4 regions of the Lysinibacillus sp. UBA5994 genome follow, and region 3 is predicted to be linked to each of the others. Evidence: riboswitches for the same ligand, from Rfam matches in the RefSeq annotation. Region 3 holds a riboswitch; each other region holds the start of a gene.
What was found. Region 3 has a riboswitch for cobalamin ahead of B3D98_RS08785 (glutaredoxin family protein). Riboswitches for the same ligand answer to the same signal wherever they lie in the genome.
Positions count from the first base shown of each region.

Region 1: another riboswitch for cobalamin. It lies ahead of B3D98_RS19175 (hypothetical protein); the one in region 3 lies ahead of B3D98_RS08785 (glutaredoxin family protein).
Region 2: another riboswitch for cobalamin. It lies ahead of B3D98_RS02205 (ABC transporter substrate-binding protein); the one in region 3 lies ahead of B3D98_RS08785 (glutaredoxin family protein).
Region 4: another riboswitch for cobalamin. It lies ahead of B3D98_RS04590 (ABC transporter substrate-binding protein); the one in region 3 lies ahead of B3D98_RS08785 (glutaredoxin family protein).

Region 1 covers NZ_DJAU01000057.1:69,230-72,751, forward strand. Annotated here, with positions in the region: gene B3D98_RS19170 (ABC transporter substrate-binding protein) at 73-1,023, opposite strand; gene B3D98_RS19175 (hypothetical protein) at 1,007-1,564, opposite strand; cobalamin riboswitch at 1,723-1,920, opposite strand; gene B3D98_RS19180 (glutathione peroxidase) at 2,045-2,590, opposite strand; gene B3D98_RS19185 (hypothetical protein) at 2,671-3,225, opposite strand; gene ytvI (sporulation integral membrane protein YtvI) at 3,316-3,522, shown strand, end outside.
Region 2 covers NZ_DJAU01000007.1:14,641-18,162, reverse strand. Annotated here, with positions in the region: gene B3D98_RS02215 (class I adenylate-forming enzyme family protein) at 1-538, shown strand, start outside; gene B3D98_RS02210 (acyl-CoA dehydrogenase family protein) at 540-2,207, shown strand; cobalamin riboswitch at 2,265-2,447, shown strand; gene B3D98_RS02205 (ABC transporter substrate-binding protein) at 2,584-3,522, shown strand, end outside.
Region 3 covers NZ_DJAU01000026.1:131,404-134,925, forward strand. Annotated here, with positions in the region: gene nrdE (class 1b ribonucleoside-diphosphate reductase subunit alpha) at 1-1,206, opposite strand, end outside; gene nrdI (class Ib ribonucleoside-diphosphate reductase assembly flavoprotein NrdI) at 1,203-1,562, opposite strand; gene B3D98_RS08785 (glutaredoxin family protein) at 1,559-1,783, opposite strand; cobalamin riboswitch at 1,902-2,079, opposite strand; gene B3D98_RS08790 (hypothetical protein) at 2,450-2,731, opposite strand; gene B3D98_RS08795 (SHOCT-like domain-containing protein) at 2,741-3,127, opposite strand; gene B3D98_RS08800 (DUF2089 domain-containing protein) at 3,140-3,505, opposite strand.
Region 4 covers NZ_DJAU01000012.1:376,337-379,858, forward strand. Annotated here, with positions in the region: gene B3D98_RS04585 (elongation factor G) at 1-1,927, opposite strand, end outside; cobalamin riboswitch at 2,110-2,296, shown strand; gene B3D98_RS04590 (ABC transporter substrate-binding protein) at 2,463-3,455, shown strand; gene B3D98_RS04595 (precorrin-3B methylase) at 3,508-3,522, shown strand, end outside.

The sequences.
Region 1 (3,522 bases), on a different contig from region 3:
CACGCTAGGTAATAATTTAAACCACATAAAAAATGCTAGCTGAATGGCTGACAGCTAGCATGGAAACATTTCTTATTTAAATAACTCTGGGTACACAGCCTTCGCTACTAATTCTACAGCTTCACCAATACGCGGACCAGGTCGATTAGAGATATCTGTATCAATGGACAATACCGCTTTGTTTTGAATAGCTTTCACAGTATTCCAACCATCACGTCCAAGAATTTCTCCTATTGGATCTTCTGTATAGTTTACTGTTGTTAAAATAACATCTGGATTTTTCGCAATAACATCTTCCTCATTCACTTTTGCCCAGCTATTCAAGTCAGAAAAAACATTATTAACATTAGCTGCATCTAATATTTCTTGCTGGAAAGTGCTAGAGCCTGCTGTATATATATCTGGCTTAGGGCTAACCTCTAAATAAACATTTTTCGGCGTTTTTACATCCTTCACCTTCGTTTGTACTTCAGCAATTTTCGCTTTAATCTCTTCGTTTAATTTATTTCCTTTATCAGGAACATCCATCACAGCAGCAATTTGTTCGATATCTCCATAAACATCGTCGAAAGTAGTCGCAGATTGAATAACAAACACTTTAATTCCTGCGTCCTCAAGCGGCTTTAGGGCATCCTTATCACCGATTGTATAAGCAATGACAACATCTGGCTTTAACGCTATAATTCTTTCACTGTTAAAGTTCGTAGTATCAGAGACACGTTCAATTTTTTGTGCTTCCTCTGGGTAAGTATCGTACTCAGTTGCTCCTACAATTTTATCGCCAACACCTAAAGCAAACAAAATTTCAGTATTACTTGGTTGTAAAGATACAACTGTTTTTGGTACTTCTTTAAACTCTATTTCCACTCCACGGTCATCTGTCACTTTATAGCTTGTTTTCTCTGCTTGTTGTGTATCTTGCGAAGCATCTTTATTTTTTGTATCTTCAGCAGTGCCACAGCCTGCTAATACCAGTGCAAGTAAGAGCACTGATAGCCATTGGAAATTAAATACTTTTTTCATTGTTATTCTCCTTTTTCTTTTTCATTGGGTAGGATTTACTAATAAACGGTATTTCCGCTATTCCAGCTTGCTGATTCATAAAAACAGCCATGACAAAACATACATTAGCTAATAAACCAAGGTAATCGAAAAGAATAGCTGGAACCTCTCGTTCTTCTGATACTTTGTGTAAAGTACGATATGATTTTTTTGCCTCACTGCGACAAAGATGTAAGGCTGCAGCAGCCTCTGTTCCTTGAGGTAAAACAAAACTTTGAATCTCTTCCTTCACATGGCGAACGTAAAAATCATAACGTTCACTTAACCAAGATAAATCCTCTTCAGTTACTGCTAATTTCCCACGTACTGAGCCATTCACATGATAAGCCATAGGTAACATAAGCAATAAATCCTCAGCAACAACTTGAACATCCTCTTTTTTTACCGCAGCTAATGCAACTCCTAGATGTGTTGTCAGGCTATCTGTTCGAATTTCAAAATCGACCGTTGAAGCTTTCTCACGCATAAATGGATAACAAGAATAACGGGCATCTTTTTTCACTTGCTTCCCCCCTATTTTCTATAATGAAAAATTCTTATTTGAAAGGCATAAAAAAGTCGCTCCTTTTTGCAAAGGAACGACAAAAATAACATAATGAGCCATCAAACTGGACAAAGCCTATGTATTTGCCGTATATCCTCCTAGCTTCCGAGAAGTTTTTATACGTTCAAATAAAGGTCGGTCTCCTGGCTTGTACAGTTCGTCACATGAAACGAATGTGTTATAAAGGACCTTCCCATCTTCTTTGAGACAGTGGTAAATCTTTATAATGGCTGCACTTACAGTTGCGGAAACAGCTCCGGTTTTTCACCGGATTCCCGATTATGCTAATTAGCACCTTTATTCTGCAAGAATATTTCATTTGTAAAGCAGTTTATCATATATGCTTCAGAAAAAATAGCTGTACACAGTTTTAAAATATAGCATTATTTCTACTTGAAGAGAAAACCCTAACAAATTTTTACATTATTAAGAAATTTACTATAATAGTGTTTCAATTGCTTTTTCAATATCGAGCTGTGAATCTGTTGGTTCAAAGCGTGCGACGGTCTTACCATTAGCATCTACTAGAAATTTTGTAAAGTTCCAGCGAATATTACGACCATCTAAAAAGCTTGGGGCAAGTTGAACAATTGCTTCTGCCAACATTTTCTCCTGCATACTTGCCTTCCCAAACTCTCGGTAATCCACTTCATGCTTTAAATAATTAAAGAGTGGATGGGTAGCCTCTCCATTTACCTGTACAAGCTCAAAAATCGGGAATGTGACCCCATAGTTTACCTTGCATAGATGCTTAGTTTCCTCCCCATCTTCAGGATTTTGATGGCCAAATTGATCACAAGGGAATCCAAGAACTACAAAATTCTCTTTTCCATATCTATCATACATTTTCTGTAAGTCTTCAAATTGATATGTAAATCGGCATTGGTTTGCCGTGTTAACAATTAACATTGTTTTTCCACGATATGTTTCCATCGATAAAATTTCGCCATTAGGCTTCCGAACTAGATAATTATAAATGCTCATGCATAATCCCCTTTTTTCATTCATTATAGTTGACTATTCTATCGTTCATCAAAGAATTTGCACAAAAAAACACCACCTCGCTACTTTGAACGGATGGCTGACTTATACTTCTTTTTATATTTAGCATCTTGTTCTTCATTAATTAAACGATGGGCAATATCTAATAATTTCGAGTCATTTGTTTGATCATATAACTTTTTAAATGACATTATAATATCCTGACGAATAAGAGATGGCTGTTTTTCATCTATACATGTTTGAAATCTTTTAGCTAGATACGATACAACCAAATCTCTTTGTACTGGACCCGCCTGTCCAATTTTCCAAATTGCTTGTAATGCATGCCTTGCCGTAGCAGATTGTTCATCGTAAGTCACAGCCCAAATCTTTAAAAAATCCTCCAAGACCCTTTCTTCTGGATCACTTTTTGCAGCTAAAGCGCATAAAATTTGTGCAGCACGTGCACGAGAATAACCATTATTGTATGTAAGAGCTTTTATTAGCTGTTCCCAAACTGCATATGTCCAATCTACGGGTTCTTGCATAATTTTTATTAATTCCTCGTAAGATTCATATTGAATATCGCGATCATGCTCTGTTAGATTACTAAAAAGTTGCAAAATCTCTTTTTCCATAATTCATCCCTACCTTTATTGTTTCAGAACGTAATAAAATTTGATTTATGGTTACACTTAACTTAATTTTTTCGCAAAGAAGGTGAGTTTATGAATAAATTTAATGCTAGGAAATTGATTTTTCGGTTGATTGTGATAATATCACTACTTCTAGCTGCCTATTTTGTTATCCCAGTGTCCATGCCTTTAATACTTGCTGGGATTAGTGCATTTTTCTTAGAACCAATTGTCATGTTCTTTAAACGGAAATGGAAAATGTCACGGAAAATAGCAGTTGCTTTTATTTACATAGTGAGT
Region 2 (3,522 bases), on a different contig from region 3:
AGGAAGTATTGGTCAGCGGGCGCCACTTGGTACAGAGTTGCGTATTGTGAATGACAGTGGAGAAGATGTAAATGTAGGCGAAGTAGGGGAAATTGTCTTGTTGGGTGAGGGCAACATGCTTGGCTACTATAAGGATGAAGTAGCTACTAATGAAGCCTTTATTGATGGTTGGTTAAAAACAGGAGATCTAGCTCGCAAGGATGAAGATGGTTTTATTTGGATCGTAGATCGTAAAAAGGATGTCATTATTTCGGGAGGTGTCAACATTTATCCGAAAGAAATTGAAGATTGTTTATTGAGCTTTGAAGGTATATTCGAGGTTGCGGTAATTGGTGTACCACATCCGCAATGGGGGGAAACTGTAAAGGCGGTGTATTCTGCTAAACAAGACATCCATGAGGAATCTTTGAAAGCTTATTTAGAGGAGCATCTTGCAAAGTTTAAAATACCACGTATTTTTGAAAAAGTAGAAGCGCTACCACGCAATGCATCAGGCAAAATATTAAAACAAAATTTAAAGGGGCAAGAGGTGAGATAGCATGAAAGTATTACAACAAGAAGCAATGCGTACTACGAACTTTTTTACTGAAGATGACACGCTTCAAAAAATAGTAGAAATGATGTTAGATAAAGAGTTTTTATCCTATGCCCAACGAGAGTTAACAGATTTTGGTGAGCTATGTGCAGGTGATATTGATACGAGGGCAAAGCATACAGATCGACAGGGTGAGCCTCGCCTTCAAAGATATGATGCCTATGGTGAAGAGATATCGGAGGTTTGGGTTAATGATGGCTATAAAAAAACGATTGAAGAGACATATAATACTGGGATTGTAGGCTATGTACACAAGCATATTCCGCAGCTAGGACACAAGGGGAATTATGTTTATAGCTTTGCACAAGGTTATTTGCTATCACATGCAGAGCCCGGTTTTTATTGTCCGGTAACATTGACAATGGCAACTGCCTATCTATTAGATCATTATGCAGATGAAGAGGTAAAGCAGCGTTTTTTACCACATGTGTGTGCAACAGGTGACACAGATTTATATGAAGGTGCGACCTTTTTAACAGAACGTCAAGGGGGCTCTGACGTAGGTGCAAATGTGGTGGAGGCGAGAATGGATGGCACTGCTTATCGTCTATATGGTGAAAAATATTTTGCATCAAATGCGGGCATGTGTGGTGTAGCGATGGTATTGGCACGTCTAGAAGGTGCGCCAGCAGGTTCCAAAGGCTTAACATTGTTTGCAGTTCCTTGGCGCAAAGAAGATGGAACAACAAATCATCTACGTATTCGCCGACTGAAAGATAAGCTAGGCGTTCGGGCAGTTCCCTCTGGTGAGGTAGAATTTGATGGTACACTTGCCTATGTTGTAGGGGAGCAAAATAAAGGGATTTATTATATGCTAGAAGCACTAAATCTCTCTAGAATTTGTAATGCAGTCGCTTCAATTGGTATTATGCGTCGCGGCTTCTTAGAGGCAAAACATTATGTAAGCAATCGACATGCATTTGGCAAGCCCTTAACACAGTACCCTATGATTCAGGATACTTTAGGGAAATTTGCAGCTAAGTTGCACGTGGAAGTAGCGACAGTTTTTGACCTTATCCAATTATACGATAAAGTGACAAGTGGACAGGGAACTCAGCAAGATCTTATTATGAATCGTTTATATATTGCCATTATGAAAAAGGAAACAGCAGAGCAAGCTGTTCATTATGCTAGTGAGGCAATTGAATTACACGGAGGTAATGGCTATATAGAAGACTTTGTAACGCCCCGCTTATTAAGAGACGCCCAAGTGTTAACGGTGTGGGAAGGGACGGCTAATATTTTGGCCTTAGAACTCATTCGTTTAGTAGATAAGTTTCATGCTCATGAACTGTTTGTACAGGAGATGGAGGAACGATTAGACAAATTAGCTGACAGCTCACTAGTACAAATCGTTAAAGAACAATTGGCGAATATGTCTGTGAAACTGCAAATTTTTAGCGCTTTAGACGAGGCAACGAAAACTTTTGAAGCTAAAGGTATGGCGGAAAAAATGGCTCACCTTTATGAAAGTGTCATAGCGGTTGAGTGGGCACATAAATTTGGTGGGAAATATGAAAAACTAGCAGACGTTTATTTAGAACAGACATGGTCATTAAGAGAAATGGGTGCTCAAATGAAAACAGTCCAATACTTTTCTGAAATTGTATAATGGCCGGGGAGTCGTCTTGAATGGAGGCGACTTTTTTCATTTTCATGTATAATGAAATCAACTGAATATTATAAAGGTTCTTTACTTAAGTAAAGTGAAAAGGGAAATCGGTGTAATTCCGATGCGGTCCCGCCACTGTAAGTGTGAGTTTTTTCAAATGATGCCACTGAAGATTTCGGGAAGGCTTGAAAAATCGCAAGTAGCACTAGCCAGGAGACCTGCCTTTATAACGACATGACAACCTACGAGGATAGGGTGGTGGATTTTGTATCAGTTTTTTGGTGCGATTTTGCCCCCTCATCGATCAAAGATGAGGGGTTTTATTTTGATGTAGAGTAAAGCGAAATGTCGCACGGATCAACGAAGGAGGATTCACATGAAGAAATTTTGGAAAATAGGATTATCAGCATTTTTAGCAGTAGGCTTGCTAGCTGCTTGTGGGCAGGAAGCAAAAGATAACAAACCATCTAACGAGCAGCAAACACAGCAAGAAACAGCACAGGTGGATGAAGCAACATTCCCAATGACGATAACAGATGCCCTTGGTAAGGACATTACACTTGAAGCACCTCCTGAGAAAATTGTTTCACTCATTCCGAGTAATACTGAAATCCTTTTTGGACTAGGTTTAAATGATGAAATAGTTGGTGTTACGGACAACGACGATTATCCGCCAGAGGCAGCTGAGAAGGATAAGGTTGGGGGTATGGAATACGATATTGAAAAAATTATTGCCTTAAAACCAGATATCGTTTTTTCACACGAATCTAGCATGTCTCTTTCAGAAGAGGCTATTGCACAGCTTGAATCAGCAGGTTTGAAAGTATTTGTTGTAAAAAATGCACAAGACTTTAATGAAACATATACAACAATTGAGCAACTTGGACGTGCTACAGGGAAATTACCAGAGGCAGAAAAAATTGTCGCTAATATGAAGGCAAAAGTAGAAGAAGTTTTGTCTAAAGTCAAGGATGTTGAACCCAAAAAAGTGTTAGTTGAAGCATCAGATGAGCCAGATATTTATACAGCTGGCAATGGTACATTTATGAACGCGATGCTTGAAATGATCAATGCAGACAATGTAGCTGTAGATGGCGATAATTGGTATAAAATTGATGCAGAACAAATTATCGCAAAAAATCCAGATGTCATCGTGGTGACATATCATTATGTACCAGATATTTTAACGAAAATACCAAAACGTGCAGGCTTTGATACGATTAATGCCGTAAAAAATAATGCGATTGTGCAGGTAGATGAAAGTACGACAAGTCGTCAAGGGCCACGTTTAGCTGAAGGTCTAGAAGAATTAGCA
Region 3 (3,522 bases):
TAATCCATAGTCATTTGGTTGATCCTGGTCCGTAATGATACTTGTCTCTTGTACTTGTAAGATTTCTGTACATAAATTGGACATTTTGACACGTCCAATATTTTTTAAAGGATGTACCTTATTGACATTATCATCAAAGATTTCAAACGGATAGCCTGATTCAAATTGTGCTTTTTTCACCTCTGTGTAAAGCTTACGTGCATTTAAACGTTTAATTTTACGAATTTTAGGGTTATCAAGTAGCTCGTAGTACATGTCTGAAATAGAAATTTCAGACATACGTTTGCCATATTCTTTAAAAATATCGTATGGGCTAAACAAAACAATATCCTTATCACGTTTCATCAGTTCGAAGAAAATACTAGGTATAATAATCCCTGTTGAAAGGGTAGCGAGGCGAATTTTATCATCAGCATTTGGTTTTTTTGATGAAATGAAATTTTCTATGTCTGCATGGAAAATATTTAGATAGACAACACCTGAGCCATTTCGTTGCCCTAACTGATTAGAATAACTGAAAGAATTTTCTAACAGTTTCGCTACTGGGATGACACCACTTGCACGATTTAATATCTCTTTAATTGGATCACCTAATGGACGTAAATCTGTTAAGTTGACCCCAACTCCACCACCAAGGCGTGATAGCTCTAAACAATAGCCAATATTTTCAGCAATACTATTCATGGAGTCATCCATTGATAATTTAAAGCAGCTGACTAATTCACCACGTGCTTTCTTACCACTATTTAAAGCAGTTGGTGTTGCAGGCTGATAGGCTTCCATCATTGCTTCGACAGAGCGTTCTGCTAGAGCCGTGTTGCCTTGAGCTAAATACAAAGCAATAATGACAATACGATCCTCATACTTTTCTAAGATTTCTTCCCCATCACGACTTTTCATAGCATAGCTATCGTAAAATTTGCTTGCGCTCATAAAGGATGGAAAGCGGAAATTATAATCATAGGCTTTCTTGTACAGCTTCTTAATAAATTCCATTTCGTACATGTCGATAAATGCTTTCTCATAGTAGCCCTCATCAACTAAATAGCGGATTTTTTCTTCAATATCTATAAAATAACGCAAACGTACGTTAACATACTCTAAAAAGTAGCGGCGCGTAGCTTCGCGGTCCTTTTCTAACTCCAGTAATCCAGTTGTACTATAACGATTCAGTACGTCATTATTAAGCTTTAAATAGGTTTTCATCTCATTACCCTCGTTTCATAAAACGTTTGTATTGCTTCGTAATCCGTTTGATTACCTCGTAAATCTAATTTCCTTACTAAGGGTACATGATAGGTAGCAGCGATTTTCTCACCAGCAGCGCCAAATACATGATGACCGAAGTTACTATTCCCACTGGCAACTACTCCTTTACAAAAATCCCTGTTTTTTTCTAAGAAACGTTGTACCTTTGCTGGAATGTCACCTAAACCATCTGTGTAGGTAATTAAGAGATATGGCTTGTTCAATCGCAATTCTTCCGAGAGCTCGATACATTCTGCCTTTAATTTGGATACAACATTTCGGACATTACCTGTACGACTCGCGTAAACAATCATAGGGCAATCAACTCAATTTGAGAAACAATTTCCTGAACATCTCCTATGAAAGTTTCATTCATCTCTAAAACAGGCACACTTAAAAAACCTGCGTCAATAATCGTTTGCTTTGCTTGTTCATCGTGATCGATGTTAACAATTTCAGCTTCAAGTCCTGCACGTTGTAGTTCAGATTTTACCCATAGGCATTTTGGACAAATTGTTTTCGTATAAAGTTTCATAGAAATCCCTCTTTTCATAAAATAAAAAAGCCTATCTCCTCTAGAGAGATAGGCTAAATGGAAACGTTAACATACCAAAAATACTGACGTTCCCATCTCTTAATCCCCGAAGAAATGATAAATTTGTTTTATAAAGGCAGGTCTCCTGGCTTTGCTTCATTCTCTGATTCCCTTCCCATGCAAATGCACAGTGGTTGCAATCATCGTCAGCTTCACAGTTGCGGGGACAGCGTCGGAATTGTACCGAACTTCCCTTTTAAACTACATGTAGTAGTACCTTTGTAAAACGAACACAATATATAGTTGTTGTTCAATAGTTTTAAGTGTACCATCCTTCAAATGAAAAGTAAATCAAGATTCTAAACTTCTTTATTTTTGGATTATTCAGTATTTTTAATTATGTAGTTCCAAATAGATTACCACTAATCACTTATACCCAAATCAAAAATCTATTTTTAACGATGTACGTGATTTTCTATTAAAATGGATCTAGAATTCTAATTTGAGTTTAAAGAAATCTTCTATTTTATGTACCATTGAAAAATAGTTGTCTCTATCGTAAGTCCTGAAATAATGATCATCTCTTACCCATTTCAAATGATGCTCATTACATTAATAAAGAGCATGCTTTTATCATAACATGCCCTTACCATTCTATCATTGGGATTATAGTCTAACTTTAACCTCAGTCCCGTCCTGAGCTTTGACATCGACTAGCACAAGTCCTTTATAATTTTGTAGTTCCTTGATAATCGGCTTTAGCATTTCTTTGTCGATGAGCGGAAAGGTAAAGTCTATTTTCTTTTTATCGAAGTATGCCTTTGTCCACTTATTGGCTTGTTGCTGTATCCATTTAGAAGTTAAAATGGAGAGGACAATGGTTAGCACAGTATAGGGAACAGGGACGGTAAAGCGAACGTCTTTTGCTTTCACTTTTACATGCATCATTCGTCGCCTCTACTCAATGAAGACTGCAACGGAATCCCCGTTTGCTGATTTTATATCTACAATTTGTCCATCTAGTTCATTTTCAATTGCTTCAAGAAGAAGATTGATGTCGATATCTTTTACGTATTTTTCCGATTGCGGAATACTTGCAGCGATGCTGTGTCCTGCCATCAATACGGCTTTGACAAGTTTAATTGGTAAATTTACCGTGACATTATCATTTTCGGTGGATACAACACGGACCTTTAACGTTTTATCTAAATACTTTGTTTTTTCCACAAATTTATTCTCTGATTCTTCTTTCTGTTGTAGCACTTGAATCAGCTCTGATCCTTTATCCGCATCAATTTTGCCCTCTTGAATCATCGTTAACACTTTTGTAATTTCCTCTTTCATGGTCGTTCCTCCCTATTCGTCTTTTAAGAGCTTTATGGCTTCATCTGTTGTGATTTCGCCATTTTCAAGCATGCTTACAATTTTTTTCTCATCTACTTCATTTTTCTTCTTTTGAGCATAGCCAAGGGATGAAATAATATCATTTAGCTTGCCTCGAACTGTTGGATACGAAACCCCCAGTTCCTTTTCAACCTCTTTAATATTTCCTCGGCAGGTTAAAAATACTTCCACAAAATGAAGCTGATCCTGTGATAAGGATGCTAGCTTCGACAATTCAAACTCATTTTCAATGGTCGTGTGACAATGAGAACACTGTAACTTCGTAATTTTTAATGTTTTACTGCAGACAGGACAATTTGTGATTACTTGATAAGCCATAGTGAACTCCTTCCTTT
Region 4 (3,522 bases), on a different contig from region 3:
GCATGGCTGCCTGTGCTTCTTGCCATGGAACCGAATATCCTTTGCCCTTAGCACAAAAAATACTAGAGGAACTATACTCAGGGTCGGCATTTTTATCATAGCCAATCTGTGCAATCACATCCTCTGTATTATGGCACACATCATAGCCATCAAATTGGAGTGTGAGTGCACCTTTCCCATTTGTATAGGCGGCAAAGGTTGTGCTGTAGCTCATTAAAGTGGCAACAGGTGCACGACCTGTTAGGATAACATCCGTTTCGGATAAAATCGGGTCATCGAACGTGCCAGCTGCTTGCTGAATATCAGTCATCATACGACCGATAAAGTCATTTGAAGCTTTCATTTTAAAGCGATAATAGGGTTCAAGTAGGACATTTTGTGCCTGCTCCAGCCCCTGACGCAGGGCACGGAAACTGGCTTCACGGAAATCTCCCCCCGATGTATGTTCATTGTGCCCGCGACCTGTTAGAAGTGTAAAATGAATATCTGTTACAGGGAAGCCTGTCAGTAGCCCATGATGGTCACGCTCAAACAGATGCTTTTCAACAAGGCGCTGATTGCCTACAGATAAATGATCGGCATGACAGGCATTGGTGAAGGTATTACCTGTTCCACGTGGATTTGGCTCCATTAATAAATGAACTTCTGCATAATGCTTGAGGGGCTCGAAATGACCATAGCCCGTTACGGTCGTCGCAATGGTTTCCATGTATAAAATTTGCGGCTCACCAAAGGAGACAGCTAATGAAAAACGCGTCATTAATACCTCTGTCAGGACCTCCAATTGAATGGCACCCATAATATGCACATGGATTTCCTGAAATTTTTCCTGCCAGACCACACGCAAGGACGGCTCTTCTGCTTCGAGTAAACGGAAAATCTGTAGCACTTCCTTGATATGCTGATCACCCTCATATTGAACCTTTGCCTGTAAGGTTGGGACAAGCTCATAGGGCTGTGATAGCATCGTTGTACCGATTCGATCCCCAATGTTTGCCTGGCTCAGTCCTTTGACAGCGAAAATTTCTCCTGCCTCTACCTGTTGAACGGTCTCAAAGCGACTGCCGTTATAAAGGCGAATTTCGGTCACTTTTTCTGTTACTTCGTCAAATGAAAATTCATCTCGTACATGCAACGAGCCTTTGGTTGCCTTCATAAAGGTTAAACGCTGGTGCCCATCATGACGAATCTTAAAAACCTCGCCCTCAAACGGGGCATCCTTGTCAAAATGGGAAGCCGTTAACAGCGGGAGCTGGTCAAGAAATTCCTGAATGCCCTCATCCTTTAAGGCCGAGCCAGCAAAGCAAGGGAAGGCACCTTCATTTTTAATCATTTCCTTTAATTGAGCAAGACACTGTTCATGCTCCAATGACTCATTTAGAAAGGCATCAAGCAATTTTTCGTCGCGCTCCGCCAGCCATTCCATAATATTATTTGATACATAGTCTGCTCGCAGTGGCTCATCGATGAACAAAACATGCTGAGAGCAATCTTTGCGAAGCTGTCTGATGACAGCCTCCATATTGGCACCCTCACGATCCATTTTATTGATAAAGAAGAAGGTAGGGACATGGTATTGACGTAAAAGTTGCCACACTGTTTCTGTATGGCCCTGTATCCCTTCGACAGCGCTAATGATAATAATGGCATAATCCATCACACGAATAGCACGCTCCATCTCAGGGGAGAAATCGACATGCCCTGGCGTATCAATCAATGTGTATGTATCATCGCCAATATTCATGCGCCCTTGCTCGGCAAATATCGTAATGCCTCGTCTGCGCTCTAGCTCATGATGATCAAGAAAGGTATCCTGATGATCAACTCGCCCCCGTGCTTGAATACTATTTGTATGAAAAAGCACTTGCTCAGAGAAGGTCGTTTTTCCTGCATCCACGTGCGCAAGTACACCTATTGTTTTGTACATAAGAAATCCTCGTTTCTATAGAATGCTATCTTTTTATTGTAACAGAATACTAGCTTCTATATTTCTTGTAAAATAGTTCGTCTTTATGTCAAAATAGTGCTAATATAATGATGATTATACTTTTAGTGTCATACTACTGATTGCGCGATAAATTTTCTTCTGCTAGTCTATCAATAGTATTGACCATTATAGAACGTATTGGTGCAAATGGCATTTGTCATTTGCTTAAAAGGGAAATCGGTGCAATTCCGATGCTGTCCCGCAACTGTAAATGGGGAGTCTATACAGCATGCCACTGTAGTGAAACTATGGGAAGGCGTATAGATGATGAACCTAAGCCAGGATACCTGCCAGTATGTATTTTTTGACTAAGAACCACGAGGATGGGGATAGTGATGAAGGTAATAATGATACCGTTATTTCACTATGCTACTCTCTTGGCGACAAGAGGGTTTTTTTATGCCCTTCCAACTACCTTAGTAGTAAAGAAGTCTCTGATTTCTTTCTATATTTTAACAGCAAAGGAGAAAAGGACATGAAGAAATGGAAAAGTATATGGCTGATGATGATCATTGCCTTGGTCGCTGTTTTAGGGGCTTGTAACGCAAAGGACAAAACGGAATCAGCTGCACAAGGTGAAAAGGTTGAGCCATCTGAGGCGGCAGCAGAAGTAACCATTAAAAATAATGACACAACTCAAACATATACGGAAGCACCAACAAAAGCGATTAGCTTAAATCAACATGTGACAGAAATTATGTTAGCACTTGGTTTAGAGGATTCTATGGTAGGGACAGCTTACTTAGATGATAAAATCTATGAACCACTGCAAGAGGCATACGATAAGGTCCCTGTTCTTTCCGATCAATACCCAACGAAGGAGCAAGTCATCGATGCCGAGGCAGATTTCCTATATGCTGGCTGGAAAAGTGGCTTTGGCGAAAAGGGTGTAGGCACACCAGAAGAGCTTGAAGAATTAGGCATCCATACGTATTTACATACGGCTTCCAACATGACAAAGCCAACAATAGAGGATATTTTCACTGATATTCGCAATATCGCGAAGATTTTCCGTATTGAGGATCGTGGCGAAGCTTTAATTGAGCAAATGACGAAAGATGTAGAGGCAGTACAAGCTAAATTACCAAAAGATAGCGAAAAATTACGTGTTCTTGTGTTTGATAGCGGTGAAAAGGATGTATTTACAGCTGGTCAAAACTTTATGAATGAGCTTGTGACAATCGCGGGTGGACAAAATATCTTTGGTGATGTGGAATCAGGCTGGACAACTGTGTCGAAGGAAGATGCAGTAGACCGCAACCCAGAGGTAGTTGTCGTGATTGATTACGGTGAAACAACGGCAGACCAAAAGATCCAATTCTTAAAAAATGATCCAGCCTTAAAGGAGATGGAAGCGGTCAAAAATGAGCGCTTTGTCATCCTGCCACTTTCAGCAGCGTCTGAAGGGGTTCGTGCGGCAGAGGCCATTGAAATTTTAGCAAAGGGCTTCTATCCTGAAAACTTTTAATCCATTCGAGCTAGCGTTTTTGCTAGCTCCTTTTTTATAAGGAGCGATAAAAATGAACGCATTTCAA